Regions from separate parts of the Streptomyces sp. NPDC047515 genome, predicted to be linked through region 1. Evidence: riboswitches for the same ligand, from Rfam matches in the RefSeq annotation. Region 1 holds a riboswitch; the other holds the start of a gene.
The links. Region 1 has a riboswitch for glycine ahead of gcvP (aminomethyl-transferring glycine dehydrogenase). Riboswitches for the same ligand answer to the same signal wherever they lie in the genome.
Positions count from the first base shown of each region.

Region 1 (15,777 bases):
GCGAAGGTGACCGGCGGCGGGGGCTACCAGGTCACCGACCCTGCCGACATCCAGGCCGTGATCCTGCAGGCTGTCATGACGGCCGGACAGAGTAATCACGCCGCTCAGGAGTAGTGCTCCGCCCGGTGACGGGACACGACAGCACGCGCCGGCACAGGCCACGACGGGGGCGAGGCACGAGGACAACGCCGGATGTCGGCGCCCGCGACAACAGGGTCGCAGGCACAGGACGGACGCAGGACGCAGGACGCAGGACGCAGCGGACATCGGTACCCGGCCACGACGAAGTCACATCGCGCGGCAACGGCGACGGACGCCGGCCGCGACCGGGTCACGGCGCGGGGACCCCCGACGGCCAGCTGTGCACGGGTTCGCCGCTGTGCATCAGTTCCGCGTACCGGCGGGTCGTCGCGGCCAGTGCCGCCCGCCGTCCGAGCCCGGCCTCCCGGGCCCGGTGGTAGGTGTCCACCTGCCAGGACGCTCCGTTCACCCGCCGCCTGCAACGCTCCTCGATGACCCCGAGGTAGCGGTCACGGTCCGCGGGCTCGATGTTCCAGGCATCGAGCCCCGCGGCCGCCAGTGGCAGCAGCTCGTCCCGTACGAGCTTGACAGCCGGCACCCGGGTCAGCCCGCCCGATCGACCCGCCCGGGGCCACATCAGCTCTGCGTCGATGCCGTGTCGGCAGGCGGTGTCGAAGTTCTCCGCCGCTGCGGAGAACGGGAGCCTGGTCCACACCGGCCGGGACTCCTCGGCGAGCGCCCGTACGAGCCCGTAGTAGAGCGCGGCATTGGCGATCACATCGGTGACGGTGGGGCCGGCAGGCAGGACCCGGTTCTCCACCCGTAGGTGGGGGACGCCATCGGCCAGCCCGTACACGGGACGGTTCCAGCGGTAGACCGTACCGTTGTGGAGCACGAGCTCCTGCAGCCCCGGCACCCCTCCCTCGTCGAGCACCCGCAGAGGTTCCTCCTCGTCAAGGATCGGCAGCAGTGGCGGGAAGTAGCGCAGGTTCTCCTCGAAGAGCTCGTACGCCGATCCGACCCATCGCTCGCCGAACCAGGTCCTGGGCCGCACCCCCTGGTTCCGGAGTTCGGGCGGTCTGGTGTCCGTGGCCTGCTGGAAGAGCGGCGGTCTCGATTCCCTCCACAGCTCCTTGCCGAACAGGAAGGGCGAGTTGGCGCCGACGGCGATCTGAACGCCGGCGACGGCCTGCGCCGCGTTCCATACGGCCGCGAATCGCGCCGGTGTCACCTGCAGATGCAGCTGAACCGAGGTGCAGGCGGCCTCGGGAGTGATCGACGAAGAGGTGGAGACCAGCCGCTCCACCCCTTGGATATCAAGGTGGAAATCCTCGCCCCGCGCAGCCACCATTTGATCGTTCAGCAGCGTGTAGCGCTCCGCGTCCGAGAGGTTCGCCGCAACGAGGTCCGCGTGACCCAGAGTGGGAAGAATTCCGATCATCATGATCCCGGCATCGACCTCGCCCGCCTTCCGATGGGCATATCCGAGGCCGGTCCTGAGCTCTTCGGCCAGCTGATCGAAAACGCGTCCGTCCAAGCGGTGCGGGACTATGTTCACTTCCAAATTGAACATCCCGAGTTCGGTCTGGAAATCACGGCTCGCGATGCGCGGGAGCACCTCGCCATTCATCATCTTCGGCATGCCGTCGGCGCCGGCCAGATTCAGCTCGATCTCCATACCCATGAGGTTGCGGGGTCGGTCGAACCTCTGCTCCGCCAGGAGCCTCTCCAGCCCCTCCAGGCACTGGTGAAGCTTCCTCCGGTAACTCTGCCGATCGGACAGGTCAAAGGCGCCCGACACGACCTTCTCCCCCATCGAAGCGTCCCTCCCTCAGGTGGGCGGCCCGCGGCTCAGGCCGCTCGCGTCAGGATCGATAATGCCCAGGCCGGGTGATCCATAACGCCCCTACGAACGTCGCACACCCAGTAATCTGAACGCGGGTGTCCGGGGCACATTCCCTCGGCATGATGCAGTACGCGGTTTCCTCCGTCCGGCAGGCCACGAAAACGGCGACGCGTTTCGGCCGTCCGCGCCCGGGAAAGATCCCTGGCGGCAGCTGTGCCGCTGACGCCAAATCGGCAGAAATTCCGCATAATAAAGTCTTGATACCGCCTTGTCAGCAATACCTACGACAGCTAGTGGAATCACTGAGCGAACACGTGTCGTATAAACTTCGCGGACGAGGCAGAGAGATGACGCACCGGCCCAGTCACCGGCCTCCTCTGGCCCCGCACGCCGACAGCGCCGTCTGCACCCGCCCACGCACCACCGTGTCTCCGAAGTGAGAGGCGACCCACTATGCCGCTGCATGTTCCCCCGGCCCCCGCGCCCGCTCTGCGCAGCGTTCTCGCGGCACTCGGTTCACCCACCGCAGTCCGCGAGGCCCGCACACCTGCTCTCCGATCGGCCCAGGGACCGCTGAGCCCCGAACTCCCGCTCCCCGTCCATGTACTGGATCGGATCGGACCGGGCGGGCTGGCACCCGCCACCCGGCTCGCCGCGTGGCGGTTCCTGATCCGCACTTCGGAACAGGCCGTCGCCGCGGCGGACACCATGCTCACTCCGGACGGCTGGACCTTCTCGCACTTCTTCGAGGGCCCCTACATCGCCTCGACCGAACTCGCCCTGTGCCAGGCCGAGACGGTGACACCGCACTACCAGCCGCGGCTGCTGTCCATTCCGGAGCTTTACATGCTGGCACTGTGGCTGCACGCCGACATCGAAGCCGACGCGTCCGGCGGGGCACTCGCCCCCGCCGATCTGCTGGTACCGCTGGCACCCGCCCCGCCGGGCATCGCGGCCCATCGCCCGCACCGGGTCGCCGATCTGCTTCGCGTGATGACGCTGCGCATCACCCCGGGCCTCGGCCCCCTGCTCGGCTCACCGGCCTGACAAAGGCCGCCTCCCGCACATCACCGCACTGTGCCCCGCCACCGCTCGGCGAATTCCGGGTGGCGGGGCACAATGCTGCGGGGCGCACTCGATGCCCATCCGGACTAGCCCGGTCCGGCCACCCCGAACCACCCGAAGGGACAGTGCAGTTGCGGTGAACCGTCCGGCCGGGTGACGCGTCATCGGAGTAAGGAGAAGTGCTGCTGCGAAATCCCTGCGGATTGACGCCCGTAGGGCAACACTGGGACCGAACCGATCGATACGGGGGGGGCGGCCATGAACATCTCGTCAAGCCGCAGGACATTCACTACAACGCAGCGAAAGAACCCTTCCATGTGCCAGCACCAGCCACCATGCCCGACCGCCGACTCAGCCGACCGGGAGGCCGCCCGCCTTACGGCACACCATCCGGAGCAGGGCTGGAGCCTGCTGTGCAACGGCGTCCTGCTCTTCGAGGACACCGGTGAGCTGCTCCCGGACGGGCAGATCATCGCCCCGCACCGGCCCCTGGGAACGGGCCGGGCGATGAAGGCCGCCTGACCCCGGCCGGTAAGAACGGGGGCCGGCCCGGAGCATGCTCCGCACCGGCCCCGACGCATGTCCGCGTCACATACTGTCGCTCATGCCTCAGTTGTCGTACTCGTCCAGCGGCGGGCAGGAGCAGACGAGGTTACGGTCACCGAAGGCACCGTCGATCCGGCGCACCGGCGGCCAGTACTTGTCGGCTGCCGAGACTCCGGCCGGGAAGACCGCCACCTCACGGCTGTAGTCGTGCTTCCACTCCCCGCCCAGCATCGCCGCGGTGTGCGGAGCGTTGGTCAGTGGGTTGTCGTCCGCGCCCCACTCGCCCGACGCCACCTTCTCGACCTCGCCACGAATGGCGATCATCGTGTCGCAGAAGCGGTCGAGCTCCGCGAGGTTCTCGCTCTCGGTCGGCTCGATCATCAGCGTCCCGGCGACCGGGAACGACATGGTCGGCGAGTGGAAGCCATAGTCGATCAGACGCTTGGCGATGTCGTCGACGCTGACGCCGGTGGACTTGGAGATCGGCCGCAGGTCCACGATGCACTCGTGTGCGACCAGCCCGGCCGGGCCGGTGTACAGGATCGGGTAGTACGGTTCGAGACGCTTGGCGATGTAGTTGGCGGCGAGTACGGCGACCTGCGTCGCGCGCTTCAGCCCCTCCCCGCCCATCAGGCGCACATACGCCCAGGAGATGGGAAGGATGCCGGCCGATCCCCACGGAGCGGCCGAAATCGGTCCGACACCGGTCTCGGGGCCCGCCGCGGGCTGCAGCGGGTGGTTCGGAAGGTACGGTGCGAGGTGCGCGCGCACACCGACCGGACCGACGCCGGGACCGCCGCCGCCGTGCGGGATGCAGAAGGTCTTGTGCAGGTTCAGGTGCGAGACGTCGCCGCCGAACCGACCCGGCTTCGCGAGGCCGACCAGGGCGTTGAGGTTGGCGCCGTCGACGTACACCTGGCCGCCAGCGTCGTGCACCTCGGCGCAGATGTCAGCGACGTGCTCCTCGAACACGCCGTGCGTCGACGGGTACGTGATCATGAGCACAGCAAGCTCGTCACGGTGCTTCTCGATCTTGGCGCGGAGGTCCTCGACGTCGACCTCGCCGTCGTCGGCGGTCTTCACCACCACGACCTTCATGCCGGCCATCACGGCACTGGCCGCATTGGTGCCGTGCGCGGACGACGGGATGAGGCAGACGGTCCGCTGATCGTCGCCGTTGGCCCGGTGGTACGCGCGCACCGCCAGGAGGCCGGCGAACTCGCCCTGCGATCCGGCGTTCGGCTGGATCGAGACCGCGTCGTAGCCGGTGACCTCGGCGAGGCGCTCCTCCAGCTCGCGAATGAGGGTGAGGAAGCCCTGTGCCTGCTCGGCCGGCGCGAAGGGATGCAGCGCGCCGAACTCGGGCCAGGTGATCGACTCCATCTCGGTGGTCGCGTTCAGCTTCATGGTGCAGGAGCCGAGCGGGATCATGCCGCGGTCCAGGGCGTAGTCCCGGTCGGCGAGCTTGCGCAGATAGCGCAGCATCGCCGTCTCGGAACGGTGCTGGTGGAAGACCGGGTGGGTGAGGATCGCGTCGGTGCGCAGCAGAGCCTCGGGCAGTGCGTCGGCAGCGGCCGCGTCCAGCGCCTCGATGTCCCCGTCGGCACCGAAGGCGGCCCAGACGGCGGCGATCTGCGTACGGGTGGTCGTCTCGTCGCAGGCGAGGGAGACCAGGTCGGCGTCGACGAGCCGCAGGTTGACACCACGTTCGCGAGCGGCGGCCACGATGTCGGCGGCCTTCCCCGGGACGCGCACGGTGAGGGTGTCGAAGTAGGCGCCTGTCACCACGTCGAGGCCCGAGGCGCGCAGGCCCTCGGCCAGGATCGTCGCATAGCGGTGCGTGCGCTGAGCGATCGTCCGCAGCCCGTCCGGGCCGTGGTAGACGGCGTACATCCCGGCCATGACGGCGAGCAGCACCTGAGCCGTACAGATGTTGCTGGTGGCCTTCTCGCGGCGGATGTGCTGCTCGCGAGTCTGCAAGGCCAGCCGGTAGGCCTTGGTGCCGTCCGCGTCGACGGAGACGCCGACGAGGCGGCCGGGCAGGCTGCGGGCGAACTTCTCGCGCACGGCCATGAACCCGGCGTGCGGTCCGCCGAAGCCCATCGGCACACCGAAACGCTGCGTGGTGCCGACGGCGATGTCCGCGCCCAGGTCACCCGGTGAGGTGAGCAGGGTCAGGGCCAGCAGGTCGGCGGCGACCGTGACGATCGCACCGAGGCCGTGGGCCTGCTCGATGACGGGCTGGATGTCGCGCACCGCGCCGGAGGCACCGGGGTACTGCACCAGGACACCGAAGACACCGCGCTCGGCGATCTCCGCCGGGATGCCGTCGGTGAGGTCGGCGACGACGACCTCGACGCCCGCCGGCTCGGCGCGGGTCTCGATGACGGCGATCGTCTGCGGCAGGGCGTCGGCGTCGACCAGGAAGACGCCGTTCTTGACCTTGCCGCCGCGCCGCGAGAGCGCCATGGCCTCGGCGGCCGCGGTGCCCTCGTCGAGCAGGGAGGCGCCGGAGGTGGGCAGCCCGGTCAGCTCGGCGACCATCGTCTGGAAGTTGAGGAGCGCCTCCAGGCGGCCCTGCGAGATCTCCGGCTGGTACGGCGTGTAGGCCGTGTACCAGGCGGGGTTCTCCATGACGTTGCGGAGGATCACCGGAGGGGTGAAGGTGCCGTAGTAGCCGAGCCCGATCATCGGGGCCAGCACCTGGTTGCGGTCGGCGAGGGCGCGCAGCTCGGCGAGGACCTCGGCCTCGGTGCGGGCGGTCGGCAGCCGGAGTGCCTCCGCGCTCTTGATGACATCGGGCACGGCTGCCGCGGTGAGCTCGTCCAGCGAGCCGTAACCGACCTGGGCGAGCATCTTCGACTGAGCCTCGGCATCGGGACCGATGTGGCGCTGCTCGAACGGAATGCCCTGCTCCAGCTGGGAGAGCGGAGTGCGGCGGGGGGTCATGGTGGAGGCCTCCTGGTCTGTCACGACCTGCGAGGGGCACCACGGCGTGGGTGCCCGGACGGCCTCCCCCTCTGTCATCTCAACCTGAGAGCTTCACCGGCGCACCCTGCGGCGTACCGGCTTTCACCGTCGGTGAGGGAGGGAACCGCATCGGCACGCGGCCGCACGGAACCCGCCCTGCTTTCCAGAGTGACCTCGTCCGTGCGGTACGGGGGCCTGAGAGATTCCGGGGAGGATTTGCTCCTTCGGCGCCTTCGGATCAGCTCCGGAGGACTCTCCCGCACGGGTTCAGCGGCCGGTACCAGCCTACCAGCGGGGTTCGTGGCGCCGTTCTCGAGTGGCCAACCCCCCGGATCTGCACTTTTGTAGTGCTTGTGGAGTAGCCGCGACCAGTGGGAGGGATCGTGCAAACCGACATCGATCCGCGCAGCCTGATCGGCCGCAAGGCGTTCGACCGCAAGGGCACCAAGATCGGAACCGTGGACGAGGTGTACCTCGACGACGCGACCGGTGTCCCCGAGTGGGCGGCCGTACGCACCGGACTCTTCAGCCGGGACGCGTTCGTCCCGCTGGAACCCAGCGAATTCGTGGAGGATTCGCTTCATGTCCCCTTCGACCGTGGGCTGATCAAGGACGCACCGGACTTCGGAGTCGGCCGCCATCTCTCGCCGGAACAGGAGCTCCAGCTCTACCGGCACTACGGCCTGGACTCCCCCTTCGAGGAGACCGGCCCGGACAGGGACTTCGGCAGACTGGCCGGCCAGGACGAGTAGTCCACCGGGTTCCGGACCAGCGGCAACGGCTCGGCTGGCTGCAGGGCCGGATCGTCGATCCGGAACGTACGTACCCGGCCGGGCGCCGACTCCGGTTCCTCGAACCGCACCGTCACCCGGCCGATGCCGCTGCCCTGCACCCAGCCGTGGCCGTACGTGTCGTGGCGTACGTCGTGTCCGGCGGGCCAGCGTCGTGCCGCGCGCTGCTCGGCGCCGGCGGGGGACTCCTCCGGAGCACCGCTCACGGGTTCCTCTCCATGGCCCTCCGCCGCCGTGTCCTCCTCGGCCGCTTCCTCGGTCGCGGCCCGCTCACCGGCGGCCTGCGCGAAGAGGTCCTCCTGCGTGTAGTCGGCGAGCCCCGTGACGCCCACGCCGAGGAGCCGTACGCCTCCGGTGGTGTCCACAGCCTCCAGGAGCCGCGCGGCGGCCTCCCGGACCACCGTGGGGTCGTCCGTGGGCCCACGAAGCGTCTCGGACCGTGTGAGCGTGGAGAAGTCGTACCGGCGCACCTTCAGCACCACCGTCCGCCCGGACCGCCCGGCCCCCCGCAGGCGCCCGACACATCGGTCGGCCAGCCGCTCCACCTCCGTCCTGACCCGCACCCGGTCGTGCAGGTCCGCGTCGAAGGTGTCCTCGACGGACACCGATTTCGCGTCCCGCTCCGCGACCACCGGCCGGTCGTCGTACCCGAGCGCCATGCGGTGGAGCGAGCCCCCGTGCGCCTTCCCCAGCAGGCGGACGAGCTCCGCCTCACCCGCCCCGACGAGGTCGTCGACCGTCGTCATCCCGGCGCGGCGCAGATGGTCCGCCGTCGCGGGGCCGACGCCCGGAAGGATCCGTACCGGCATGGGTGCGAGCAGTTCCCGCTCCGTGCCCGGTTCGATGAGCCGCAGCCCGTTCGGCTTCGCCTCCTCCGAAGCGATCTTGGCCAGCATCTTGGAACCGGCGAGCCCGACCGAACCGGTGAGCCCGGTGACCGCTTTGATGGCTGTACGCAGCTGCTCGCCGATCTCCAGCGCGGAGGCCGCGTCATCGGCCGCCCCGCCTGCCTCCAGGTCCACGAAGGCCTCGTCGAGGCTGAGCGGCTCCACCAGTGGGGAGAGCCGCCCCAGCAGCTCCATCACCTGGTCGCTGACCGTCCGGTACAGCAGGAAGCGCGGCACCAGATAGGCCGCGTTGGGGGCCAGCCTCCGCGCCTGCGCCGTGGGCATCGCCGAGTGCACCCCGAAGCGCCGCGCCTCGTACGAGGCGGTGGCGACGACTCCCCGGGGCCCCAGCCCGCCCACCACGACCGGTTTGCCGCGCAGACTGGGCTTCGACGCCTGCTCGGCGGAGGCGTAGAAGGCATCCATGTCGAGATGCAGGATGGTGGGCGCGGCTCTCACATCAACCGATGCTGCCCTACGGCACTGACAATCGCCGCGCCCGATTCCGGGACAGGGTCAGCCGGCGCGGTTGCGTCGCCGCGCGAGTTCATCGGTGGGGTTGTTCCCGATCAGTGTCTCGCCGGTGTCCACCCGCTCACCGTGCAGCTGTGACAGCGCCGCATCGACGTCCTGCCACACCACGCCCACAGCGATACCGAAGACCCCCTGGCCGCCCTGGAGCAGACTGACGACCTCGTCCGGCGAAGAGCACTCGTAGACCGTCGCCCCGTCGCTCATCAGCGTCATCCGCTCAAGGTCCTGGAATCCGCGGGCCCGCAGGTGCTGAACCGTGGTGCGAATGTTCTGCAGCGCGACGCCCGTGTCCAGGAAACGCTTCACGATCTTCAGCAGGACGACGTCCCGGAAGCTGTAGAGCCGCTGAGTGCCCGAGCCGTATGCGGGACGCACGCTCGGCTCGACCAGCCCCGTGCGGGCCCAGTAGTCGAGCTGCCGATAAGTGATCCCCGCAGCCGCACAAGCCGTCGGCCCCCGATAGCCGATGTCGTTGGCCGATGCCACGCCGCCCCCCGCCACCGCCGCCGCTTGAACCGGTTGCCTGATGGTGCGGCCGGCTGTACTCCCCTGCTGCGGATACGGCCCACCGGCTGCCGTACCGTCGCCGCTGCTTCTCACGCCGACCTCCGTCCTTGACCTGCCATCTCGAAGGTAGGCAGTCACTCGGGGTGCGTCAACGATCGCCACACTCGGCACGCCGAGTGATAATCACCCTGAGGGTGGTTTCCCGTGACGTGTGAGCGGGAAAGGCTTGTCGGATGCGCTGACGGCGGCCCCGCAGAACGGTTACTGACTGTTGGTCCCGAAGTCCTCCGGTGAGATCTGGTCGAGGAACTCGCGGAACTTCTCCACTTCGTCCTCCTGCTCGTCCGGAATGGCGATGCCCGCGTCGTCCAGCACCCCGTCACTGCCGTAGATCGGCGCTCCGGTGCGCAGGGCGAGCGCTATGGCATCGGACGGCCGTGCGCTCACCTCGACCCCGCTGGCGAAGACCAGCTCCGCGTAGAAGACCCCTTCCCGCAGGTCCGTGATACGGACCTCGGTGAGCTCCTGGCCGACGGCCTCAAGCACATCCTTGAAGAGGTCATGGGTCAGCGGCCTGGCCGGTGCCATGCCCTGCTGGGCAAAGGCGATCGCGGTCGCCTCACCAGGACCGATCCAAATGGGGAGGTACCGGTCGCCTCCCACTTCACGCAGGAGCACGATCGGTTGGTTGGAGGGCATTTCCACCCGGACACCCACAACGTCGAGCTCGTTCACACAGCAACCCTAGGACGTGCTCGGCAGGTTTGGGTAGTCGGGCACCGACATGATCAGTGGAACCGGACCCGCAGAGCCGTCTGCACCAGGGCCGAATGAAGCCGAACGGACAGCTCTCCGAGCTCCCGCGCCGTGGCCTCTGCGTGTGCTCTGGTCTGCGGATTCCGGTGTCGGCGCAGGGGTGCGACCACCTGCTCGACGAGTCCGGCCTCACGGTCCGCGGCCGCTCGCATGGCGCGCAGGTGACGCGGTTCCAGACCGAATCGGCCCAGATCCGCCACAAGCTTGGCCACCGTGACCATCTCGGCCTCGTATCCGCCGTCGGAGGCCGGAACGACCAGTCCGTACGACTCCCACTCAGCGAGGTCACTCTCGGTCACCTCGGCAGCCGCGAGCAGTTCGGCTCGGCCGATCCGGGCTGCGGTAGCCCGTCCGGGCTCCGCCTCCCAGCTGCCGTCGGTCAGATCCCGCGGTCCGCCTCCGGACGGCAGGGCGGACTTCTCACCGCGGGCGAGTGCGTCCAGATGCTCCCGGATGACCTTCAGCGGTAGATAGTGGTCCCGCTGCATCCGCAGCACCTGAGCCAGCCGATCCACGTCGGCCCCACGGAACTTGCGGTAGCCGGAGGGGGTCCGCTGCGGCTCGACGAGCCCTTCGGCCTCCAGAAAGCGGATCTTGGAGATCGTCACCTCGGGAAACTCGTCCCGCAGCTGCAGGAGCACCGTACCGATGCTCATCGGGCGGTCGTCGGCGGTGGCGGTGCCGGTCACGGCACCGCCCGTCGGTGTTCTCAGCATGGACCTTCCCTGACGGGTCAGATGCCCCGCTGGCTCGCATAGAAGACCAGCCGGTACTTGCCGATCTGCACTTCGTCGCCGTTGGACAGTGCGACGGAGTCGATGCGCTCACGGTTGACGTAGGTGCCGTTCAGGCTGCCGACGTCCCCGACCGTGAAGCTGCCGTCAGGCATCCTGTGGAACTCCACATGCCGCCGCGACACCGTCACGTCGTCGAGGAAGATGTCGCTCTGCGGGTGACGGCCGGCCGTGGTCAGCTCACCGTCCAGCAGGAAGCGGCTGCCGGAGTTCGGACCACGTCGCACCACCAGGAGCGCCGAGCCGAGCGGAAGAGCGTCGACAGCTGCCTGTGCCTCGGGCGAGAGGGACGGTACGGGCGTCTGCCCGGTGGCCTCCGCCTCGTACGCCTCCAGACCGGAGATGGAGATGGTCGAGGTCGTCTCCGAGGCACGCTCAGGAATCCCGCCCCTCAGCGGCGCACCGCAGTTGGAGCAGAAACGACTGGCCTCGGCGTTGCGATGCCCGCACCTCGTACAGACCGGCATGGACGAACCCTCCTGCCTCGGGCTGAACCCTCCACCCGTACTTGAGGTTGACGGTTCTCCGAAACCTATGCGGCCGGCACCGGCGGGGTCAACGGACGACGCGCCGGAAACTCCCGAATTGTCACCGCTCGAACCGGACACCTGATCGCGGTAGAGCGGGCGCTCCGAGCCCTGCTCATCCGCCTGGCCATGGCGTGGTGCGCGATGGCGGGCAGCCTCGTCGCGAGCGCTCTTGCCGAACAACTTCCCAAACAACTTCACGGGCGATTCCCCTTGACCGAAATAGACCCGCCCGTGGGGCAGGACGAACCCTGAATGAACACACCTGCCGACCCGGACATCTTCACAACGTCCGTATCCACTCGACAGTTTCCACCACGCACCACCTTTACGATGCGCCGACCCCCCGCAACCTCCCGCCCGTGTCCTTCGACCCCTCCGAGCCGCCGCCTCACTGGGTCGACGACCGAGCGTAGTCAGGCCGCTTCGCCGGTCGCAAGACATCCACGACGATGTCGTCGGCCGGCTCCACATGCACGGTGGCCTGCTCCTTCTCCAATGTCTGCACCACACCCCCGGGGATGTTCAGCGCCGGCTCCAGATCCTGGGGCTTGCCGATCACCTTGAACACATACGGCGCGGTGATCTTACGGTCGTCAACCTTGACATGGCCGCCGTCACCGGAAAAGTACGTATTGGCCACCACCCTCACCCCGTTGACCTCGATCGCCTCGGCGCCCGCCGCGCGCAACTCCTGGAGCGCGTCGAGCAGCATGTCCGCCTTGACCCCGTCCCCGGGGTCGTTGACCGTGAGCGTGATCCCGGGACCGTGTGCTGCGACGGTGCCCGCGAGGATACCGAGTTGCCGCTCCTTCTCGACCGTCTGCTTGCGCGCCTCCTCGGCCTGGTCGGAGCTGTTCTCCAACTCCGTGCGCTGAGCGTCGAGGCGCTGCTTCTCGTCCTCCAGACGCTGCGTACGGTCGTCCAACTCGTCGAGGATGCGGACCAGGTCCTCCTGACGTGCACCGCGCAGCGCGCTGTTGTCACTGTTCGAGCGCACCTGAATGGCCAGCCCGAGACCGAGGACGAACAACAGCACCGCGACGATGAGTTGGGCTCGTGTCACTCGCGGTGGCCACAGCCCGGCGATCAGCCGTTGGCGCCCGGTGAGCTCCTTGGCGGCACCGGCCGGCTGCTCGCCGGTGCGCTCCTTGTCGCTGGGAAGTTCTTCGTTGTTCATCGGCCTCAAGCCCGGAAGACGTGCCGTCGGATGGCCGCGGCGTTGGAGAAGATCCGGATCCCGAGCACGACCACCACACCGGTCGAGAGCTGTGCTCCGACACCCAGCTTGTCACCCAGGAAGACAATCAGCGCGGCCACCACGACGTTCGACAGGAACGACACGACGAAGACCTTGTCGACGAAGATTCCGTCGAGCATGGCCCGCAGACCACCGAAGACTGCGTCGAGGGCAGCCACGACGGCGATCGGAAGATAGGGCTCGACCACCGCCGGCACCTCGGGCCGGACCAACAGTCCGACCACGACTCCCACGACGAGGCCCAGTACGGCGATCACGATGTGCCCTTCCTTGTGTCTGCCGCACCACTGCCGGTGTCTGCGGCCTTATAAGGCTCTGCTGTTCGTACGATCAGGCTCGGCGCGACCGGGAGGCTCACCTTCTGCTGCACGGACATGCTCGTCCGGATGCCGAAGGCGTCCTTGAGCGCCTGCAGATACTGGCCGTCGGCACTGGCCTGGAATGCGCTGCTGAGCGGCTTCCCGTCCCCCGCCGCCAGCACCGTGTACGGCGGCACGAGCGGTCTGTTGTCGACCAGTATGGCGTCGCCGGCCGCGCGGATCGCCGACAGTGCCGTCAGCCGCTGCCCATTGATCGAGATCGCTTCCGCGCCGGACTGCCACAAGCCGTTGACGACCCGCTGCAGGTCCCGGTCACGAACCCGCCCGGTGTCGGTGAATCCGCTGGTCTCCCTCGGCCCGCCACCGCCTTGATCGGCGTCCTTGGCGTCGTCGACCACGAGTTTCACGCCGGGCCCCTCCACCGGCGTCGCCCCGACGAGCAGCGCCACCAGCTCTCCCTGGTCCCCGCCGTGCTTCTCCAGCGCCTTGCGCTGGCGCCTGCCCACATCGTCCCGGAGCTTGTCGACCTGCGACTCAAGGGTGTCGGCCGCCGCCGTCTCCCCGTCGATACGATCGATCAGTTCCTCGCGTTCCTTGGCGAGGACCGGCGCGGAGACACGTGCCTGCGCAGCCCCGAGCGTGACGACGAGGGCAGCGAGCACCAGACATGCGGCGAGACCGAGCTTCGACTTGAGCGTGCGGGGCAGACCCGCGCTTCCGTCAGCCTTGCGACGTGCCGATGCCTCGGCGTACCCGTCGTCCAGGCTGTGGTCCATCACGTTGGTCAGCAGCGACATGGACGCGTCGGGGCGCGCTCGTGGCGGGGCGGTACTCCGATCGGGGGTCTGCTGCGACATGCCGCACATCGTCGCACGTCGCCACCGCTACCGCCGAATGGCCCCACCGGTGTGCCCGGAGACGTCGCAGTACGCCACCGGGCACACCGATGAAACCCTCACTGACCTGCGCTGTCCACGACTCCAGCCCATTCGTCCAGCAGTGCCTGCGCGGAGGCGTCGTCCGGACCCTCGGCCCACAAATGGGTGACCGCTTCGGCCGGGTCCGGCAGCACCATCACCCATCGCCCGTCGGCTTCGACGACCCGCACACCGTCGGTCGTGTCGACGCTGCGGTCCCCGGCAGCCTCGACGACCCGCCGCATGACCATGCCCTTCACCGCCCAGGGTGTGGCCAGATCACGACGCAGGACATGGGCACGGGGAATCCGGGCATCGATCTGACTCAGGGTGAGCTGGGTCCTGGCGACGAGCCCGAGGAGTCTCACGAAGGCGGCGGATCCGTCGAAGACGCTGCTGAATTCCGGAACGATGAAGCCGCCGCGACCGTCTCCACCGAAGATGGTGCCTTCCTCCCGTCCCACGCGCGTCAGATCGTCGGGCGACGTCGTCGTCCATTCGACCTGCGTGCCGTGGTACGCCGCGACCTGCTCGGCGACCCGGGTCGTGGTGACCGGCAGCGCCACCCGCCCGCTGCGCCGCTCGGCCGCCACGAGGTCCAGCATCACCAGGAGGGCCCGGTCGTCCTCCACGATCCTGCCCCGTTCGTCGACCAGGGAGAGCCGCTCGCCGACCGGATCGAAGCGCACACCGAACGCGGCTCGCGCCGAGGAAACGATCTCGCCCAGCCGCACCAGTCCCGACCGCCGGGTTTCGGCGGATTCGGTGGGCCGTGATTCGTCGAGCCCCGGGTTGATCGTCAACGAGTCCACACCGAGCCGTCCCAGCAGGCTGGGCAGAACGAGGCCCGCACTGCCGTTGGAGGCGTCGACGACGACCTTGAGACCCGCGTCGGCGATCCCGGCCGTGTCCACGTTGCGCAGCAGCGACCCCGTGTACGAGTCGAAGACGCTGGACGGGAAGTGCAGATCCCCGATCTCTCCCGGGAAGGCCCTGCGGTACTCCTGACGGGCGTACACCCGGTCCAGCTTCCGCTGCCGCGCCTGGGAGAGATCGGCACCCCGCTCGTCGAAGAACATGATGTCGACCGAATCGGGCACACCGGGAGACGTACGGATCATGATGCCGCCGGCGCTTCCCCGCGCCGTCTGCTGACGCGCGACGGGCATCGGTACGTTCTCCAGGTCCCGTACGTCGATGGCACTGGCCTGAAGCGCAGAGATCACCGCTCTCTTCAGCGCACGCGCACCACGGGAGTGGTCACGTGCGGTGGTGACCGTCGATCCCTTCTTGAGGGTCGTGGCATACGCTCCGGCAAGCCGGACCGCCAGCTCCGGCGTGATCTCGACGTTCAGAATCCCGGACACTCCACGGGCTCCGAAGAGATGGGCCTGTCCGCGTGATTCCCAGATCACCGAGGTGTTGACGAAAGCTCCGGCCTCGATGGTCTTGAACGGGTATACGCGAACATTTCCCTGAATGATCGATTCCTCGCCGATCAGACACTCGTCCCCGATGACCGCGCCGTCCTCGATGCGGGCGGCCCGCATGACGTCGGTGTTCTTACCGACCACGCATCCGCGCAGATTGCTGTGCTGGCCAATATAGACGTTGTCGTGCACCACGGCTTTGTGCAGGAAAGCGCCGCTCTTGACGACCACATTCGACCCGATGACCGTGTGCTCTCGAATCTCCACCCCGGCTTCGACTTTCGCGTAGTCCCCGATGTACAGGGGGCCCCGCAATACCGCGTCAGGATGTACCTCCGCACCTTCTGCGACCCATACTCCTGGCGAGATCTCGAAGCCGTCGATCTCGACGTCTACCTTCCGCTCAAGGACGTCGGCCTGGGCCTTCACATAGCTCTCGTGGGTACCGACGTCCTCCCAGTAGCCCTCGGCGACATAGCCGTAGATCGGCTTGCCTTCCTTCATGAGCTGCGGGAAGACATCACCGGACCAGTCCACCGAGACAT
Region 1 covers NZ_JBEYTM010000084.1:2,915-18,691, forward strand. Annotated here, with positions in the region: gene ABZ826_RS35975 (substrate-binding and VWA domain-containing protein) at 1-114, shown strand, start outside; gene ABZ826_RS35980 (glutamate-cysteine ligase family protein) at 332-1,837, opposite strand; gene ABZ826_RS35985 (hypothetical protein) at 2,321-2,914, shown strand; gene ABZ826_RS35990 (DUF5999 family protein) at 3,248-3,454, shown strand; gene gcvP (aminomethyl-transferring glycine dehydrogenase) at 3,542-6,427, opposite strand; glycine riboswitch at 6,622-6,718, opposite strand; gene ABZ826_RS36000 (PRC-barrel domain-containing protein) at 6,832-7,200, shown strand; gene ABZ826_RS36005 (DNA polymerase IV) at 7,125-8,585, opposite strand; gene ABZ826_RS36010 (MerR family transcriptional regulator) at 8,643-9,260, opposite strand; gene ABZ826_RS36015 (bifunctional nuclease family protein) at 9,429-9,902, opposite strand; gene ABZ826_RS36020 (MerR family transcriptional regulator) at 9,956-10,699, opposite strand; gene ABZ826_RS36025 (FHA domain-containing protein) at 10,717-11,505, opposite strand; gene ABZ826_RS36030 (DUF881 domain-containing protein) at 11,696-12,484, opposite strand; gene ABZ826_RS36035 (small basic family protein) at 12,490-12,822, opposite strand; gene ABZ826_RS36040 (DUF881 domain-containing protein) at 12,819-13,742, opposite strand; gene ABZ826_RS36045 (mannose-1-phosphate guanyltransferase) at 13,841-15,777, opposite strand, start outside.

Region 2 (15,777 bases), on a different contig from region 1:
CACGCCCGGCGCGACGGGCGACCTGTACGCGTGCGGCCCGTGCGTCGCGGAACTCGACCACATGGTGCGCGTCCAGTCGTACGCCAGGGACGCGACGGCGGGGACGGAGACCAGGAACGGGAACGGGGTTACGGCCAAGGCTGTGACGTGCGAGCACCGGCAGACCGAGAAGCGCGAGGGCAAGATCCACTGCCGTACCTGCAGGCGACAGCTCTACCTGTGAGCGACACCGAGGGGAAGCGGTGGCCGAAGGACGAGGAAACCCCTGATCAGAGGAGGCAACCCCTGATCAAGGGCTCCGGCCTCAGCACTCGATGATGTTCACCGCGAGCCCGCCCCGGGCCGTCTCCTTGTACTTCACGCTCATGTCCGCGCCCGTCTCCTTCATGGTCTTGATGACCTTGTCCAGGGAGACCTTGTGGCTGCCGTCGCCGCGCAGCGCCATCTTCGCCGCCGTGACGGCCTTGACCGCGGCCATGCCGTTGCGCTCGATGCACGGGATCTGGACGAGGCCGCCGACCGGGTCGCAGGTCAGGCCGAGGTTGTGTTCCATGCCGATCTCGGCGGCGTTCTCGACCTGCTCGGGGGTGCCGCCGAGGACCTCGGCGAGGGCGCCCGCGGCCATGGAGCAGGCGGAGCCGACCTCGCCCTGGCAGCCGACCTCGGCACCGGAGATGGAGGCGTTCTCCTTGAAGAGCATGCCGATGGCTCCGGCGGCCAGGAGGAAGCGGACGACGCCGTCCTCCTTCTCCGCCTCGGTGGCGCCGCCCGCCGCGAAGTTCATGTAGTAGTGCAGCACGGCCGGGATGATGCCCGCGGCGCCGTTGGTGGGTGCGGTGACGACGCGTCCGCCCGCCGCGTTCTCCTCGTTGACCGCCATCGCGTAGAGGGTGATCCACTCCATCGCGAGGGTCTGCGGGTCTCCCTCGGCACGCAGCTGACGTGCTGTGTTCGCGGCGCGGCGGCGGACCTTGAGACCGCCGGGCAGGATGCCCTCGCGGGACATGCCGCGCGCGACGCAGGCCTGCATGACGCGCCAGATGTCCAGCAGACCTGAGCGGATCTCGTTCTCGGTGCGCCAGGCCTTCTCGTTCTCCAGCATCAGCGAGGAGATGGACAGACCGGTGTCCTTGGAGAGCCGCAGCAGTTCGTCGCCGGTACGGAAGGGGTGCTTCAGCACGGTGTCGTCGAGAACGATCCGGTCCTCGCCCACCGCGTCCTCGTCGACGACGAAGCCGCCGCCGACGGAATAGTAGGTCTTCTCCAGGAGAGGGGCGCCCTCGTGGTCGAAGGCGAAGATCGTCATGCCGTTGGCGTGGTACGGCAGGGCCTTGCGGCGGTGCAGGACCAGCTGCTCGTCGGCGTCGAAGTCGATCTCGTGCATGCCGAGGAGATTGATCCGGCCGGTGGTACGGATCCGCTCCACCCGGTCGTCGGCGGACTCCACGTCGACGGTACGGGGCGACTCGCCCTCCAGCCCGAGCAGGACGGCCTTGGGGGTGCCGTGGCCGTGACCGGTCGCACCGAGCGAGCCGTACAGCTCGGCGCGTATGGAGACGGTGTGGGCGATGAGGCCCTCGTTCTTCAGCCGACGCGCGAACATGAGGGCGGCGCGCATCGGGCCGACCGTATGGGAGCTGGACGGGCCGATACCGATCGAGAACAGGTCGAAGACCGAGATGGCCACGGGTGACTCCTAAGGGGTTGGTAGACGCCGTTGTCTGCCGGGTGGTGCGGTACGGACCGGTCGGCCCGAAGAGCAGCGGGGACAAGGGATGGGGCACCGCGCTCACTGACCAGTGTGCGTGGTGCCCCGCCCGAAAGGTGACGAACTGTGTCCCGTATTACTCGGGACGAGCCGCGTCCCGGACTACTTCAGACCGGGGTACAGCGGGAACTTCTCGGCCAGCGCGACGACGCGGGCCTTCAGGCTGTCCGCGTCGTAGGACGGCTTGAGCGCGGAGGCGATGATCTCCGCGACCTCGGTGAAGTCCTCGGCCTGGAAACCGCGGGTGGCCAGGGCCGGCGTACCGATCCGCAGACCCGAGGTGACCATCGGCGGACGCGGGTCGTTCGGGATGGCGTTGCGGTTGACCGTGATGCCCAGCTCGTGCAGCCGGTCCTCGGCCTGCTGGCCGTCCAGCTCGGAGTTGCGCAGGTCGACGAGGACCAGGTGGACGTCCGTACCGCCGGACAGCACGGAGACGCCGACCTCGGTGACGTCCGGCTGGACCAGCCGCTCGGCGAGGATGCGGGCGCCGTCCAGGGTGCGCTGCTGGCGCTCCTTGAACTCCTCGGTCGCCGCGACCTTGAACGAGACCGCCTTGGCCGCGATCACGTGCTCCAGCGGACCGCCCTGCTGGCCCGGGAAGACCGCCGAGTTGATCTTCTTGGCGAGCTCCTGCGTCGACAGGATGACGCCACCGCGCGGACCGCCGAGGGTCTTGTGCGTGGTGGTCGTGACGACGTGGGCGTGCGGCACCGGGTTGGGGTGCAGACCCGCGGCCACCAGGCCGGCGAAGTGCGCCATGTCGACCATCAGGTACGCGCCGACCTCGTCCGCGATGCGGCGGAAGGCGGCGAAGTCCAGCTGACGGGGGTACGCGGACCAGCCGGCGACGATCAGCTTCGGCTTGGACTCCTTGGCCAGCCGCTCGACCTCGGCCATGTCCACGACGCCGGTCTCGTCGACGTGGTACGGGACCACGTTGTAGAGCTTGCCGGAGAAGTTGATCTTCATGCCGTGCGTCAGGTGACCGCCGTGGGCCAGGTTCAGGCCCATGATCGTGTCGCCCGGCTTCAGCAGCGCGAACATCGCGGCGGCGTTGGCCTGCGCACCGGAGTGCGGCTGGACGTTCGCGGCCTCGGCGCCGAACAGCGCCTTGATGCGGTCGATGGCGATCTGCTCGACGACGTCGACGTGCTCACAGCCGCCGTAGTAGCGGCGGCCGGGGTAGCCCTCGGCGTACTTGTTGGTGAGAACGGAGCCCTGGGCCTCCATGACCGCGACCGGAGCGAAGTTCTCCGAGGCGATCATTTCGAGGGTGGACTGCTGACGGTGGAGCTCGGCGTCGACAGCGGCGGCGACGTCCGGGTCCAGCTCGTGGAGGGAGGAGTTGAGAAGCGACATCAGGTGGTCCCTTGGGGTCTCAGTTGCCGGAGAACTCGGAGTACTCGTCGGCGGAGAGCAGGTCCTTCGGCTCCTCCGCCACACGTACCTTGAACAGCCAGCCGCCCTCGAAAGGAGCGGAGTTCACCAGCGACGGGTCGTCCACGACGTCCTGGTTCGCGGCGGTGACCTCACCGGTCACCGGCGAGTACAGGTCGCTCACCGACTTGGTCGACTCCAGCTCGCCGCAGGTCTCGCCCGCGGTCACCGTGTCACCGACCTCGGGGAGCTGGGCGTAGACGACATCGCCGAGCGCGTTGGCGGCGAACTCCGTGATGCCGATCGTCGCCACACCGTCCTCGACGGCCGACAGCCACTCGTGCTCCTTGCTGTAACGCAGCTGCTGGGGGTTGCTCATGACCTGAATTCTCCTGTACGCGTGGGAGTGCTGATGAACGGTGGTCTTACGGTGTGAGACGGGAATGCGTCACTTCCGAGGTGCGCGGACGTCACTTCTGACGCTTGTAGAACGGCAGCGCCACGACCTCGTACGGCTCGTGGCTGCCCCGGATATCCACTCCGACGCCCGTGGTGCCGGGCGTGGCGTGCGTGGCGTCCACGTACGCGATGGCGATCGGCTTGCCCAGGGTGGGCGACGGGGCCCCCGAGGTGACCTCGCCGATGATCTCGCCGCCGGCGACCACGGAGAAACCGGCGCGCGGCACCCGGCGGCCCTCGGCGATCAGCCCGACCAGCTTGCGGGGCGGGGCGGTCTCGGCGCGCTCGGCGGCGGCCTTCAGGGCCTCGCGGCCGACGAAGTCGCCCTCCTTCTCGAACTTCACGACCCGGCCGAGGCCGGCGTCGAAGGGAGTCAGCCCGGTGGTCAGCTCGTGCCCGTAGAGCGGCATGCCCGCCTCCAGGCGCAGCGTGTCGCGGCAGGAGAGCCCGCACGGGATCAGCCCGCGGGAGGCGCCGGCCTCGGTGAGGGCCTTCCACAGCTGCTCGGCGTGCTCGGGGGCGACGAACAGCTCGAAGCCGTCCTCGCCGGTGTAGCCGGTACGGGCGATCAGCGCGGGGACACCGGCGACCGTGCCGGGCAGACCGGCGTAGTACTTCAGGCCGTCCAGATCGGCGTCGGTGACCGAGGCCAGGATGGCGGGGGACTCCGGGCCCTGGACGGCGAGCAGCGCGTACGCGTCGCGGTCGTCGCGGACCTCGGCGTCGAAGCCGTCGGCCCGCGCGGTCAGCGCGTCCAGCACGATCTGGGCGTTGCCCGCGTTGGCGACGACCATGTACTCGGTCTCGCCCAGCCGGTAGACGATCAGGTCGTCCAGGATGCCGCCGTCCTCGGCGCAGATCATCGTGTAGCGGGCGCGGCCCACGGCGACGGTGCCGATGTTGCCGACCAGCGCGAAGTTCAGGAAGGCCGCGGCCTCGGGGCCGGTGACGGTGATCTCGCCCATGTGGGACAGGTCGAAGAGACCGGCCCTGGTGCGCACCGCGTTGTGCTCGTCGCGCTCGCTGGCGTACCGCAGAGGCATGTCCCAGCCCGCGAAGTCGGTCATGGTCGCGCCCAGCGAACGGTGCAGGGCATCGAGGGCGGTGAGACGGGGGGCGGTGCTCATGGATGTGGCTCCCGGGGCATGACGACGAGGACAATCCCTCCCCATCTGTCATCGGAACCTGAGAGGTTCGCCGAGAGCCCCTTGAGGGGTTCGGCTTGCACCTTGGGTGGAGCCGCGGAGCGGCCCGCTTTTCAGATCTGCCTCATCCACGCGGTACGGGGCCTGAGAGATTCAAGGGAGGAACTTGCTCCTTCGGCGCCCGGCACATGCAGTGACCGGAACTCTCCCGCGCGGATTCAAGCGGCCTTTATGCAGTTGGCCGGGCCATCATCGCACGCATCCCGCCGGAGTGGGGCCCCGGTCCCCCTCCGGAATCGACGGCGTGGACGGTTGTGTCGCATTACCTTTTCTTTACACTTCATGGGCATAGGCGGGTGACCCGACAGGGGGAGGGTGATGACGTTGCAGCGGTACGCGACAACCGTGGGAGTCGCGCACGACGCGATGCCCGCACAGCCGGGGGTCCCGGCCGGGGAGACGCGCGGCCCGCGCCCGCCCGTCGTACGGGACCTGCGGGCGCGGGCCGGGCGCGGCCCGCGCAGCCTGCGCTTCGCGGCGGGCGACGTGGTGGTGGTCTCCGGGCTGCCCGGCAGCGGCAAATCGACGCTCATCCGGCGGACGGTGACGACGGCCCGCGCCATCGACTCCCAGGACACCCGGGACCGCTGGGCCCGGCGGATGCCTCGCTTACTCCCGTACGCCCTCTACCGTCCGCTGGTCCGCGCCGCCCACTACCGGGGACTGTGGCGGGCGCTGCGCTCCGGCGAGTCCGTCGTCGTCCACGACTGCGGAACCCAGGCGTGGGTGCGCGGCTGGCTGGCCCGTGACGCCCGGCGCCGGGGCCGCGTCCTCCACCTCGTCCTGCTCGACGTCACACCGCGGACGGCGAGGGAGGGCCAGCGGGAGCGCGGGCGGGGTGTCTCCGGATACGCGTTCGCCCGGCATCGCAGGGCGGTGGGGAAGCTGCTGCGGGGCGCCGAGACCGGCCTGCTGCCGCCCGGCTGCGCCTCGGCGGTGCTGCTGGACCGCGAGGCGGCAGGGGTGCTGGGCCGGATCACGTTCGCCACGGCACCGAAGGGGCGGGCCGCCGGACGTTAATCTTCTGCCGGAAGGCTCGGGCAAGAAGGGGAAGCAGTGGACATTCCGGCGCAGGTCCAATCCCATCCGCAGAGCGGATGGCCGGCCAATGAGCTCGAAGAGGTGCTGATGGCCTCGGTGGGCAGCCCGGAGGCGGGCGGACGGCTCGTCGAGGTGCTCGGGCGCAGCCAGGTCTGGGTGCCCCTGCCCAACGGCGGCGGACCCGACTCCCTGGACCTGGACCTGCCGACTCTGGAGATCGACGGCGCCGCGTACGTTCCCGTGTTCAGCTCCGAACAGCAGTTCCATGCCTGCGTCGGCACCCGTATGTCCTTCACCGTCGCGCCCGCCCGCGACTTCGCCCGCGGCCTGCCCCCGCAGCTCGGTATCGCGGTGAATCCGGGCGGTGCCGTCGGAATGCCGCTGCCGCCGCCCGCCGTGGCCGAGCTCTGCCGCGCCGGACGCACCCCGCTGGACGGGCCGGCCGGCGGCGGCCGGGTCCGGCTGTTCGAACCGTCCTGGCAGGAGGAGCCCGTCGACTTCCTCGCCGCGGCGGCCGGCGAATTCGAGGAGAGCGGCGTCGTGCTCACCGCCCGCAGGGCGCTGGCCAGCATCGAGGGCGGCGAGCCCGTCCTCTTCATAGGGGTCGATTTCTCCACCTGGGAGGGCGCCGGACGCAATGCCCCGATGGACGCCCTCGGCCGCGCGCTGGGCCGCGTCGAGGTGCCCTGGCCGGTCAACCTGGTCCTGCTCGATGTGGCACAGGACCCGGTCGGTGACTGGATGCGGGAGAAGGTCCGGCCGTTCTACCGGCGCGAGACCCCGTAGCACGTCGACGGCCCCGGAGCCGAGCGCCACGTCGGCCGATGGCGTCAAGTCGGTGTCAGGACCGGCGCATAAGCTGGTTTGATGGCTGGTGCCTCGGCACCATGCCGCACCCGTGTGCCCGGGAGCGGCGGGCCGACACAGTGGATCGAAGAGGGGCGGGACCAGGTGAGTGCGTCAGGCACCGCGGCGGCCGGGCAGGTCGAGCACATGCTGCGCCAAGTGACGCCCGGACGCTACGACGCGTACGAGGCGCTGCTGCAGGCCCTCGCGAACGGCCGGATCTGGATGCTCCTCTGGCACGGACAGGCGGGCGCGCCCGACGCCCAGTACGGAAACATGGAGATCGACGGCCTCGGCTACGCCCCCTGTGTGACCTCCGCCCAGGAGCTCTCGGCCAGTGGCTGGAACCGGGCCCATGAACTGGTCGGCGGCCGCGACATCGCCCGCGCCCTCTTCCCCGACCGCTGGGGCATCTGGCTCAACCCGCACGCCCCGGGCGGCGGCGTCGGCATCCCCTGGCTGGATCTGCGCCGGATCGCCACCGGCCTCGACCGGATGCCCGCGGGGCCCCTCCGGCTCACCGAGCCGGCCATCGAGATCCCGCAGTTCTACGCCCTGCTCACGCAGAACGCCCACCACACCCCCGCGATCCGCTCGCTGCGCCGCGCCTGGGTGCAGCCCGCGCTCGGTGTCCCCTATCTCGCCGTCGGCCTCGACCTCTACGACACGAGCCAGACCTCGGTCGACGCCGTGCGCGCGATGATGCAGCAGTCGATCGGCGCGGTGCCGGACGGGCTGCCCGTCTCCACCGTCGCGATGTCCGACGAGTACGACCCGGTCGCGATGTGGCTGCGCGCCAACACCCGTCCGTTCTACGACCGCGAGGCCCATGCCCCGGCGGCCCCGATGGCGGGCTACGGCTATCCGCCGCCGCAGGGCGCGTACTGAGCGCACGCCGTCCCAGGCGCGCGCACTGACGCGTGAGCTAACGCGACCGCGTGAGCCCGGTGTGCCCGGAATGCAGGTGTACGTTCCTGATTTCCGGGACATATCCATAGAGGGCCAACTCCCGAAATGCGGGCGCGTGTTCACGGCCTTCCGGTGCATCCCGCCCTCCATGTCCGGGATTTCCGCGCTGGGTAGGTCTGGTGGTGAAAGCGGCAAGAATCTGCGCGCGTGCCCCTCTTCCACCTCAACTGACCCGTGTTCGAGGGGCGTTCACATCCGTCCGGATAACGGAACACCCCTGACCGCATCACGGTTAGGCATCCATTCGTCTGTCGCTATGGCTACCTGTCGCGACGGCAATGAAGACTCCCGCAGCAAGGGCGTCTTGCCGCCTCTGCGTACGACTGACTGATCGCGCCGCCACAGCGGCCAGTTCGGCCCGGCCACCGCCGGTTGAGAGGGGTCCTTGCCACGATGACGGCACCACTGCACGAGCCGACCACGGAAGCGGACCCGATCGCGACCGGCGGTCCCGCAGTCGACTCCGGGACGAAGAAGGTCGAGGGGCGCTCCCTCAAGCAGATCGCCTGGAACCGCCTCAAGCAGGACAAGGTTGCTCTGACGGGTGGCATCGTTGTCCTCGTCCTGATCGTGGTGGCCATCCTGGCGCCGCTGATCGTGGGCCTGCTCGGCCATCCGCCGAACGACTTCCATCAGGAGACGCTCGACCCGCTGACCAACCTCCCCCAGGGGAGCCTCGGCGGCGTCAGCAGCGACTTCCTCTTCGGCGTCGAGCCGAACAAGGGGCGCGACATCTTCAGCCGGATCATCTACGGCGCCCGGATCTCGCTCCTCGTGGCCTTCCTGGCGGCCCTGGTCGCGGTGGCCCTCGGCACGCTCTTCGGGATCGTCGCCGGCTACTTCGGCGGCTGGATCGACGCGGTGATCAGCCGGATCATGGACGTGCTGCTCTCCTTCCCGCAGCTCCTCTTCATCATCTCCCTCGTCTCCGTCCTCCCCGACGACCTGCTCGGCCTCACCGGCAGCGGGGTGCGCATCGCCGTACTCGTCGCCGTCATCGGCTTCTTCGGCTGGCCGTACGTGGGACGCATCGTCCGGGGGCAGACGCTTTCGCTGCGTGAGCGCGAATACGTGGAGGCGGCGCGCAGTCTCGGCGGCGGGCGCGGCCACATCCTCTTCCGCGAGCTGCTGCCGAACCTGGTGGCGCCGATCACCGTCTACGCGACGCTCATGATCCCCACCAACATCCTCACCGAAGCGGCCCTCAGCTTCCTCGGCGCCGGTGTCCGGCCGCCCACGGCCTCCTGGGGCGGCATGCTGCGGGACGCCCTGGAGACGTACGAGCACGACCCGATGTTCATGGTCTTCCCCGGCGTGACGATCTTCATCACCGTTCTGGCCTTCAACCTCTTCGGGGACGGGCTGCGCGACGCCCTGGACCCCAAGGGGACCCGATAGCCCACGACTTGCCCCTGCCGCACTGTCAGGTGGCTCTTCCCATGGTTCTCCGGCAAGCAATGGCCTGGGACCGCGATCTCGGAGGTTACGAGAAAATGTCCACAGTTACCTCGAAACGACGGCTCACCGCTGGTGCGGCCCTCGTGGTCGCGGCGCTGATGACCACCACGGCGTGCGGCGGCGGCGACGACGGCGGCAGCGGCGACAGCAAGGCGAAGGGCGCCGGCTTCAACGCGGCGTTCAACAAGGTCGCCAACGCGTCCACCAAGAAGGGTGGAACGCTGAAGATGGTCGGGAAGCAGGACCTCGACTCCGCCGACCCCCAGCGTGCCTACTACGGCATGGCGTGGGACTTCATGCGCTTCTACACCCGCCAGCTGGTCACGTACGACACCAAGCCCGGCGCCGCGTCCACCAAGCTGGTCGGCGACCTCGCCACCGGCCCCGGTGAGATCACGGACGGCGGCAAGACCTACACGTACAAGCTGCGGTCCGGCCTCACCTGGGAGGACGGCTCCAAGCTGACCTCCAAGGACGTCAAGTACGGCATCGAGCGCATCTGGGCGACGGACACCATCACCGGTGGCCCGCAGTATCTGATGCAGACGCTGGACCCCAAGCACGAGTACAAGGGCCCGTACAAGGACTCGTCCCCGGACAAGCTCGGTCTGAAGGCGATCGAGACGCCCGACGACAGCACCATCATCTTCAAGCTGCCCAAGCCCAACGGTGACTTCGAGCAGTTCCTCGCCATGCCGTCCGGCTCGCCCGTGAAGGCGTCGCAGGACACCAAGGCGAAGTACACCCAGCGGCCGTTCTCCTCGGGCCCGTACAAGTTCGAGACGTACAAGCCGGGCAAGAGCATCGTTCTCGTGCGCAACGACAAGTGGGACAAGTCCTCGGACCCGATCCGCGCCGCGCTCCCGGACAAGGTCACCGTCACGATCTCCGCCAACCTGGAGGAGAACGACAAGAAGCTGATGGAGGGCGACTACGACGTCGACCTCAACGGCACCGGCATGACCCAGTCCGGCCGCGTCACCGCCGTCCAGGACCACAAGGACAGCGTCGACAACATGCAGACGTCCTTCGTCCGCTACGTCGCGCTCGTCCACACGGCGAAGCCGCTGGACGACGTGCACTGCCGCAAGGCCGTCTTCTACGCCACGGACTTCGCTGCCCTGCAGCAGACCCGCGGTGGCGAGATCGCCGGTGGCGCGATCGCCAACAGCACCCTGCCGGCCTCCATCAAGGGCCACAGCGACTACGACCCGTACGGTGTCCTCGCCCGCAAGGGCAAGCCGGACGAGGCCAAGGCCAAGGACGAGCTGAAGCAGTGCGGCCAGCCGAACGGCTTCTCCACCAAGCTCACCGCCCGTAACAACAACCCGGGCGAGGTCGATGTCGCCGAGGCGCTGCAGGCGCAGCTCGGCAAGGTCGGCATCAAGATCGAGGTCGACCCGATCGACGGCGCCGAGGCCTCCAGCATCACCGGCTCGCCGTCCGTCGTGAAGAAGCGCGGCTACGGCATGACGATGAGCGGCTGGGGCCCGGACTTCCCCTCCGGCCAGGGCTTCGGTCAGCCGCTGTGGGACAGCCGGTTCCTGTCGGAGACCGGTAACTACAACGAGTCGCAGCTCAAGGACCCGCAGATCGACAAGCTCTTCGACAACGCGATCGCGGAGACCGACGCGGACAAGGCCGGCGAGATCTACAAGCAGCTCGACAAGCGGATCCTCGACCAGGCCGACTGGATGCCCTTCATCTACGAGAAGAACATCACCTGGCGCGGCAAGCGGCTGACCAACGCCTACATGTCCGACGCCTACAACGGCCGTTACGACTACGTCTCGCTCGGCGTCGTCAAGTAGCCGCTGTAGTCAACAGCATTCGCAGTCAACCCCGTTGACTGCCCCACCGCCGCCGAAACCCGCCAGTCCGAAGGGCAGGTGATGGCCGTGGCGGTGGCCGGGAGCCCCCCACAAGGGGTTCGCGGCCACCGCCGGGCCGCGCACAGTGCTTGCTTATCTCATCCGGCGCCTGTTCGCCGTAGTCATCATGGTGCTCGTCGTACTGCTCGCGACCTTCACCATCTTCTTCATGCTGCCCAAGTGGGCGGGTCAGGACGTCGCAGTCCTCTTCGCCGGCAAGGCTTCCGGTGCCGAGCAGCTCGCGGGCATCCGGATCAAACTGGGTCTCGACGACCCCCTTCTCGTCCAGTTCTGGGACTTCGTCAAGGGCATCCCGCTGGGGCGCGACTACGCCAACGGTGACGACGTCACCCACTGCGCCGCACCCTGCTTCGGGTACTCCTTCCGCACGGAGGTTCCGGTCTGGACCACCCTCAAGGACGCCCTGCCCGTCACCGGTGCGCTCGCCGCCGGTGCCTGCGTCCTGTGGCTCCTCGGCGGGGTCGCCACCGGTGTCGTGTCCGCGCTGCGGCGCGGCAGCATCTGGGACCGTGCCGCGATGACCACCGCCCTCGGCGGCGTCTCCCTGCCGATCTTCTTCACCGGCATGGTCGCGATGGGCCTCTTCGTGCACAACCTCGGCTGGGTGCACATCGCCGACAACCTCTCCACGGACGACGGCATCGGCACCTGGTTCCAGACACTGATCCTGCCGTGGATCGTGCTCGCCTTCCTGAACGCCGCGATGTATGCCCGGCTCACCAGAGCCACCATGCTCGAAGTGCTCGGCGAGGACTACATCCGTACCGCCCGCGCCAAGGGTCTGGGCGAGGGCACCGTCATCACCCGGCACGCTCTGCGTTCCGCGATGACCCCGATCCTCACCGTCTTCGGCCTCGACATCGGCGTGCTCCTCGGTGGCGCCGTCCTCACCGAGTCCACGTTCAACCTGCCGGGGCTCGGGCTCGCGGCGGTCCAGGCCATCAGTAACAAGGACCTGCCGGTGATTCTCGGCGTCACCCTGTTCGCGGCTCTCGCGATCGCCGTCGCCAACCTCGTCGTCGACATTCTGTACGCCGTCATCGACCCGCGAGTGAGGCTGGGATGACCGAACTGCACAAGAGTGGTGCCGCGCTGGGCGAACCCGCCCCGGCCGGCTCGCCCGCTCCCACCGCCTTCCTCGAAGTACGCGACCTCAAGGTGCACTTCCCGACCGACGACGGCCTGGTCAAGTCCGTCGACGGGCTCAACTTCCAGCTGGAGAAGGGCAAGACCCTCGGCATCGTCGGCGAGTCCGGCTCCGGCAAGTCCGTCACGTCGCTGGGCATCATGGGCCTGCACACCGCGGGCCAGTACGGAAAGCGCAAGGCGCAGGTCTCCGGCGAGATCTGGCTGGACGGCAAGGAACTGCTGTCCGCGGACCCGGACGAGGTGCGCAAGCTGCGCGGCCGGGACATGGCCATGATCTTCCAGGACCCGCTGTCCGCGCTGCACCCGTACTACACGATCGGCAAGCAGATCGTGGAGGCGTACCGGGTCCACCACGACGTGGACAAGAAGACCGCCCGCAGGCGTGCGATCGAGATGCTCGACCGGGTCGGCATCCCGCAGCCCGACAAGCGGGTCGACAGCTACCCGCACGAGTTCTCCGGCGGGATGCGCCAGCGCGCGATGATCGCCATGTCGCTGGTCAACAACCCCGAGCTGCTGATCGCCGACGAACCGACGACCGCGCTGGACGTGACCGTCCAGGCGCAGATCCTCGACCTGATCAGGGATCTGCAGAAGGAGTTCGGCTCCGCGGTCATCATCATCACCCACGACCTGGGCGTCGTGGCCGAGCTCGCCGACGACCTCCTGGTGATGTACGGCGGGCGCTGCGTCGAGCGCGGACCGGCCGAGAAGGTGTTCTACGAGCCCCGGCACCCCTACACCTGGGGTCTGCTGGGCTCGATGCCGCGCCTCGACCGCGACCAGACCGACCGGCTCATCCCGGTCAAGGGGTCCCCGCCGTCGCTCATCAACATCCCCTCGGGCTGCGCCTTCAACCCGCGCTGCCCGTACGCGGATGTGCCCAAGGACGACGTGACCCGCACCGTTCGGCCCGAGCTGCAGGAGGTCGGCAGCCGGCACTGGGCGGCCTGCCACATGTCGCAGGAGCAGCGGGAGCGTATCTGGACCGAAGAGATTGCGCCCAAGCTGTGAGCGAGGACAAGGCCGTGACGAGCGAGGACAAGGGCGTGGACGTTCCGGCGCAGAGGTCTGCCGGGAGCGGCGCGCCGGTCGAGGACGCCGCCTCCCGCGAGGTGCTGCTCAAGGTGACGGGGCTGCAGAAGCACTTCCCTCTCAAGAAGGGGATGCTGCAGCGCAACGCCGGTGCCGTGAAGGCCGTCGACGGGATCGACTTCGAGGTGCGCTCGGGCGAGACCCTGGGCGTGGTCGGGGAGTCCGGCTGCGGAAAGTCGACGATGGGCCGGCTGGTCACCCGGCTGCTCGAACCCACCGCGGGGAAGATCGAGTTCGAGGGGAGGGACATCACGCACCTCGGCGTCGGTGCCATGCGCCCGATGCGCCGCGACATGCAGATGATCTTCCAGGACCCGTACTCCTCGCTGAACCCCCGGCACACGATCGGCACGATCGTGGGCGCCCCCTTCAAGCTGCAGGGCGTCACGCCCGAGGGCGGCGTCAAGAAGGAGGTGCAGCGGCTGCTGGAGGTCGTGGGCCTCAACCCCGAGCACTACAACCGCTATCCGCACGAGTTCTCCGGCGGCCAGCGCCAGCGCATCGGGATCGCCCGCGCGCTCGCGCTCAACCCCAAGCTGGTCGTGGCGGACGAGCCGGTGTCGGCGCTGGACGTCTCGATCCAGGCGCAGGTCGTGAACCTGCTCGACGACCTCCAGACCGAGCTGGGCCTCACGTACGTGATCATCGCCCATGACCTGTCGGTCGTCCGGCACGTCTCGGACCGGATCGCGGTGATGTACCTCGGCAAGATCGTGGAGCTGGCCGACCGCGAGTCGCTCTACAAGGCGCCGATGCACCCGTACACCAAGGCGCTGCTCTCGGCGGTCCCGATCCCGGACCCGAAGCGCCGTTCGGCCAAGAGCGAGCGCATCCTGCTGAAGGGCGACGTGCCGTCGCCGATCTCGCCGCCCAGCGGCTGCCGATTCCACACCCGGTGCTGGAAGGCCACGGAGGTCTGCAAGACGCAGGAACCGCCGCTGGTCGCGCTGAAGACCGGACACCAGGTGGCCTGCCACCACCCGGAGAACGCACCCGACCAGGTGCCCGGCGAGACGGTGACGGCGGCGGCGCGCGAGGCGATCGAGATCGTCACGGCGGGGAAGCCGGAGCCGGACGGGGCGGCGGAGGACGCCGCCACGGCGGCGGAGCCGGAGTCCGCCGTGGCGGGGAAGCCCGAGGCTGCGGAGACCGCAGAGTCCGCCGTAACGGGGAAGCCCGAGGCCGCGGAGGCCGCGGAGCCCGCCCCGGACGGCGCCACCGGATCGCCCGATACGTCGGAGGGCGGCCCGAAGGGGTAGTACCGGCACAATTGCCCGGTGCTCAACGAACTGTTCACGCCCTCCGTCCAGCATGCGCTCGACATCGCCGGAATCTTCGTCTTCGCGATCTCCGGCGCACTGCTCGCCGTACGCAAGAACTTCGATGTCTTCGGCATCGCGGTACTCGCCGAGGCGACCGCGCTGGGCGGGGGGCTGTTCCGTGACATCGTCATCGGTGCGGTCCCGCCCGCGGCCTTCACGGACCTCGGCTACTTCACCACCCCGCTCCTCGCCGCCGGCATGGTGTTCTTCCTGCATCCGCACGTCGAACGGATCCAGGTCGGCGTCAACGTCTTCGACGCGGCCGGCCTCGGGCTCTTCTGCGTCACGGGCACGGTCAAGGCGTACGCCTACGGTCTCGGCCTCACCGCGTCGGCGGCCCTGGGGCTGGCCACCGCGGTCGGCGGCGGTGTGCTGCGCGACGTGCTGGCCAACGAGGTGCCTTCGCTGCTGCGCTGGGACCGCGACCTGTACGCGGTGCCCGCGATCGTCGGCGCCACGATGATCGTGCTGTGCATCCGCTTCGGCGTGCTCAACGCCTTCACCAGCGGCACCGCGGTGATCCTGACGTTCGTGTTGCGGCTGCTCTCGATGCGCTTCCACTGGCGGGCCCCGCGTGCCTACAACCGACGGTCGGCGACGGCCGAGGAAGGCTCCGCGGCCACCTGACACGGCTTCGCGACCACCTGACACCGCTTCGCGGGCGGGTCGACGGGGTGCGCCGACATCTTTCGGCCACAAAAAAGCTACCGCTCAGTAATATTGTCGGTGTACGGTGCTGCGCATGGCACAGGCAGCAGAGCAGGCGGCGCGTACCGCACAGGCGACCATCGGGGACAGCGAGTTCGACCGCGACACCGCCGTCACCCTTCGAGAAGAAGGCGTCTACGACGCCGAGCTCTCCGCCGGATGGACGATCATCCACGCGGTCAACGGCGGCTATCTGCTCGCCATGCTCGGCCGCGCACTCGGTGAGGCGCTGCCGCACACGGACCCCTTCTCCGTCTCCGCGCACTACCTCACCGCCTCCGTTCCGGGCCCCGCGGTCATCCGCACCCAGACGATCCGCACCGGCCGTACCCTCTCCACCGGCCAGGCCTCCCTCTTCCAGTACGCGCAGGACGGCACCGAGATCGAGCGCATCCGGGTGATCGCCACCTACGGCGATCTGGGCGCGCTGTCCGACGAGGTGCGCACCTCCGCGAAGCCGCCGGCCATCCCGCCGCTGGAGCACT
Region 2 covers NZ_JBEYTM010000062.1:2,575-18,351, forward strand. Annotated here, with positions in the region: gene ABZ826_RS32975 (hypothetical protein) at 1-223, shown strand, start outside; gene ABZ826_RS32980 (L-serine ammonia-lyase) at 305-1,687, opposite strand; gene glyA (serine hydroxymethyltransferase) at 1,871-3,130, opposite strand; gene gcvH (glycine cleavage system protein GcvH) at 3,150-3,527, opposite strand; gene gcvT (glycine cleavage system aminomethyltransferase GcvT) at 3,619-4,734, opposite strand; glycine riboswitch at 4,876-4,973, opposite strand; gene ABZ826_RS33000 (AAA family ATPase) at 5,131-5,832, shown strand; gene ABZ826_RS33005 (enhanced serine sensitivity protein SseB) at 5,869-6,639, shown strand; gene ABZ826_RS33010 (enhanced serine sensitivity protein SseB C-terminal domain-containing protein) at 6,805-7,587, shown strand; gene ABZ826_RS33015 (ABC transporter permease) at 8,062-9,066, shown strand; gene ABZ826_RS33020 (ABC transporter substrate-binding protein) at 9,162-10,937, shown strand; gene ABZ826_RS33025 (ABC transporter permease) at 11,083-12,084, shown strand; gene ABZ826_RS33030 (ABC transporter ATP-binding protein) at 12,081-13,181, shown strand; gene ABZ826_RS33035 (dipeptide ABC transporter ATP-binding protein) at 13,217-14,521, shown strand; gene ABZ826_RS33040 (trimeric intracellular cation channel family protein) at 14,540-15,211, shown strand; gene ABZ826_RS33045 (thioesterase family protein) at 15,327-15,777, shown strand, end outside.
Region 2: it holds a riboswitch for glycine, as region 1 does, so the genes downstream of both, gcvT (glycine cleavage system aminomethyltransferase GcvT) here and gcvP (aminomethyl-transferring glycine dehydrogenase) in region 1, are expected to answer to the same signal.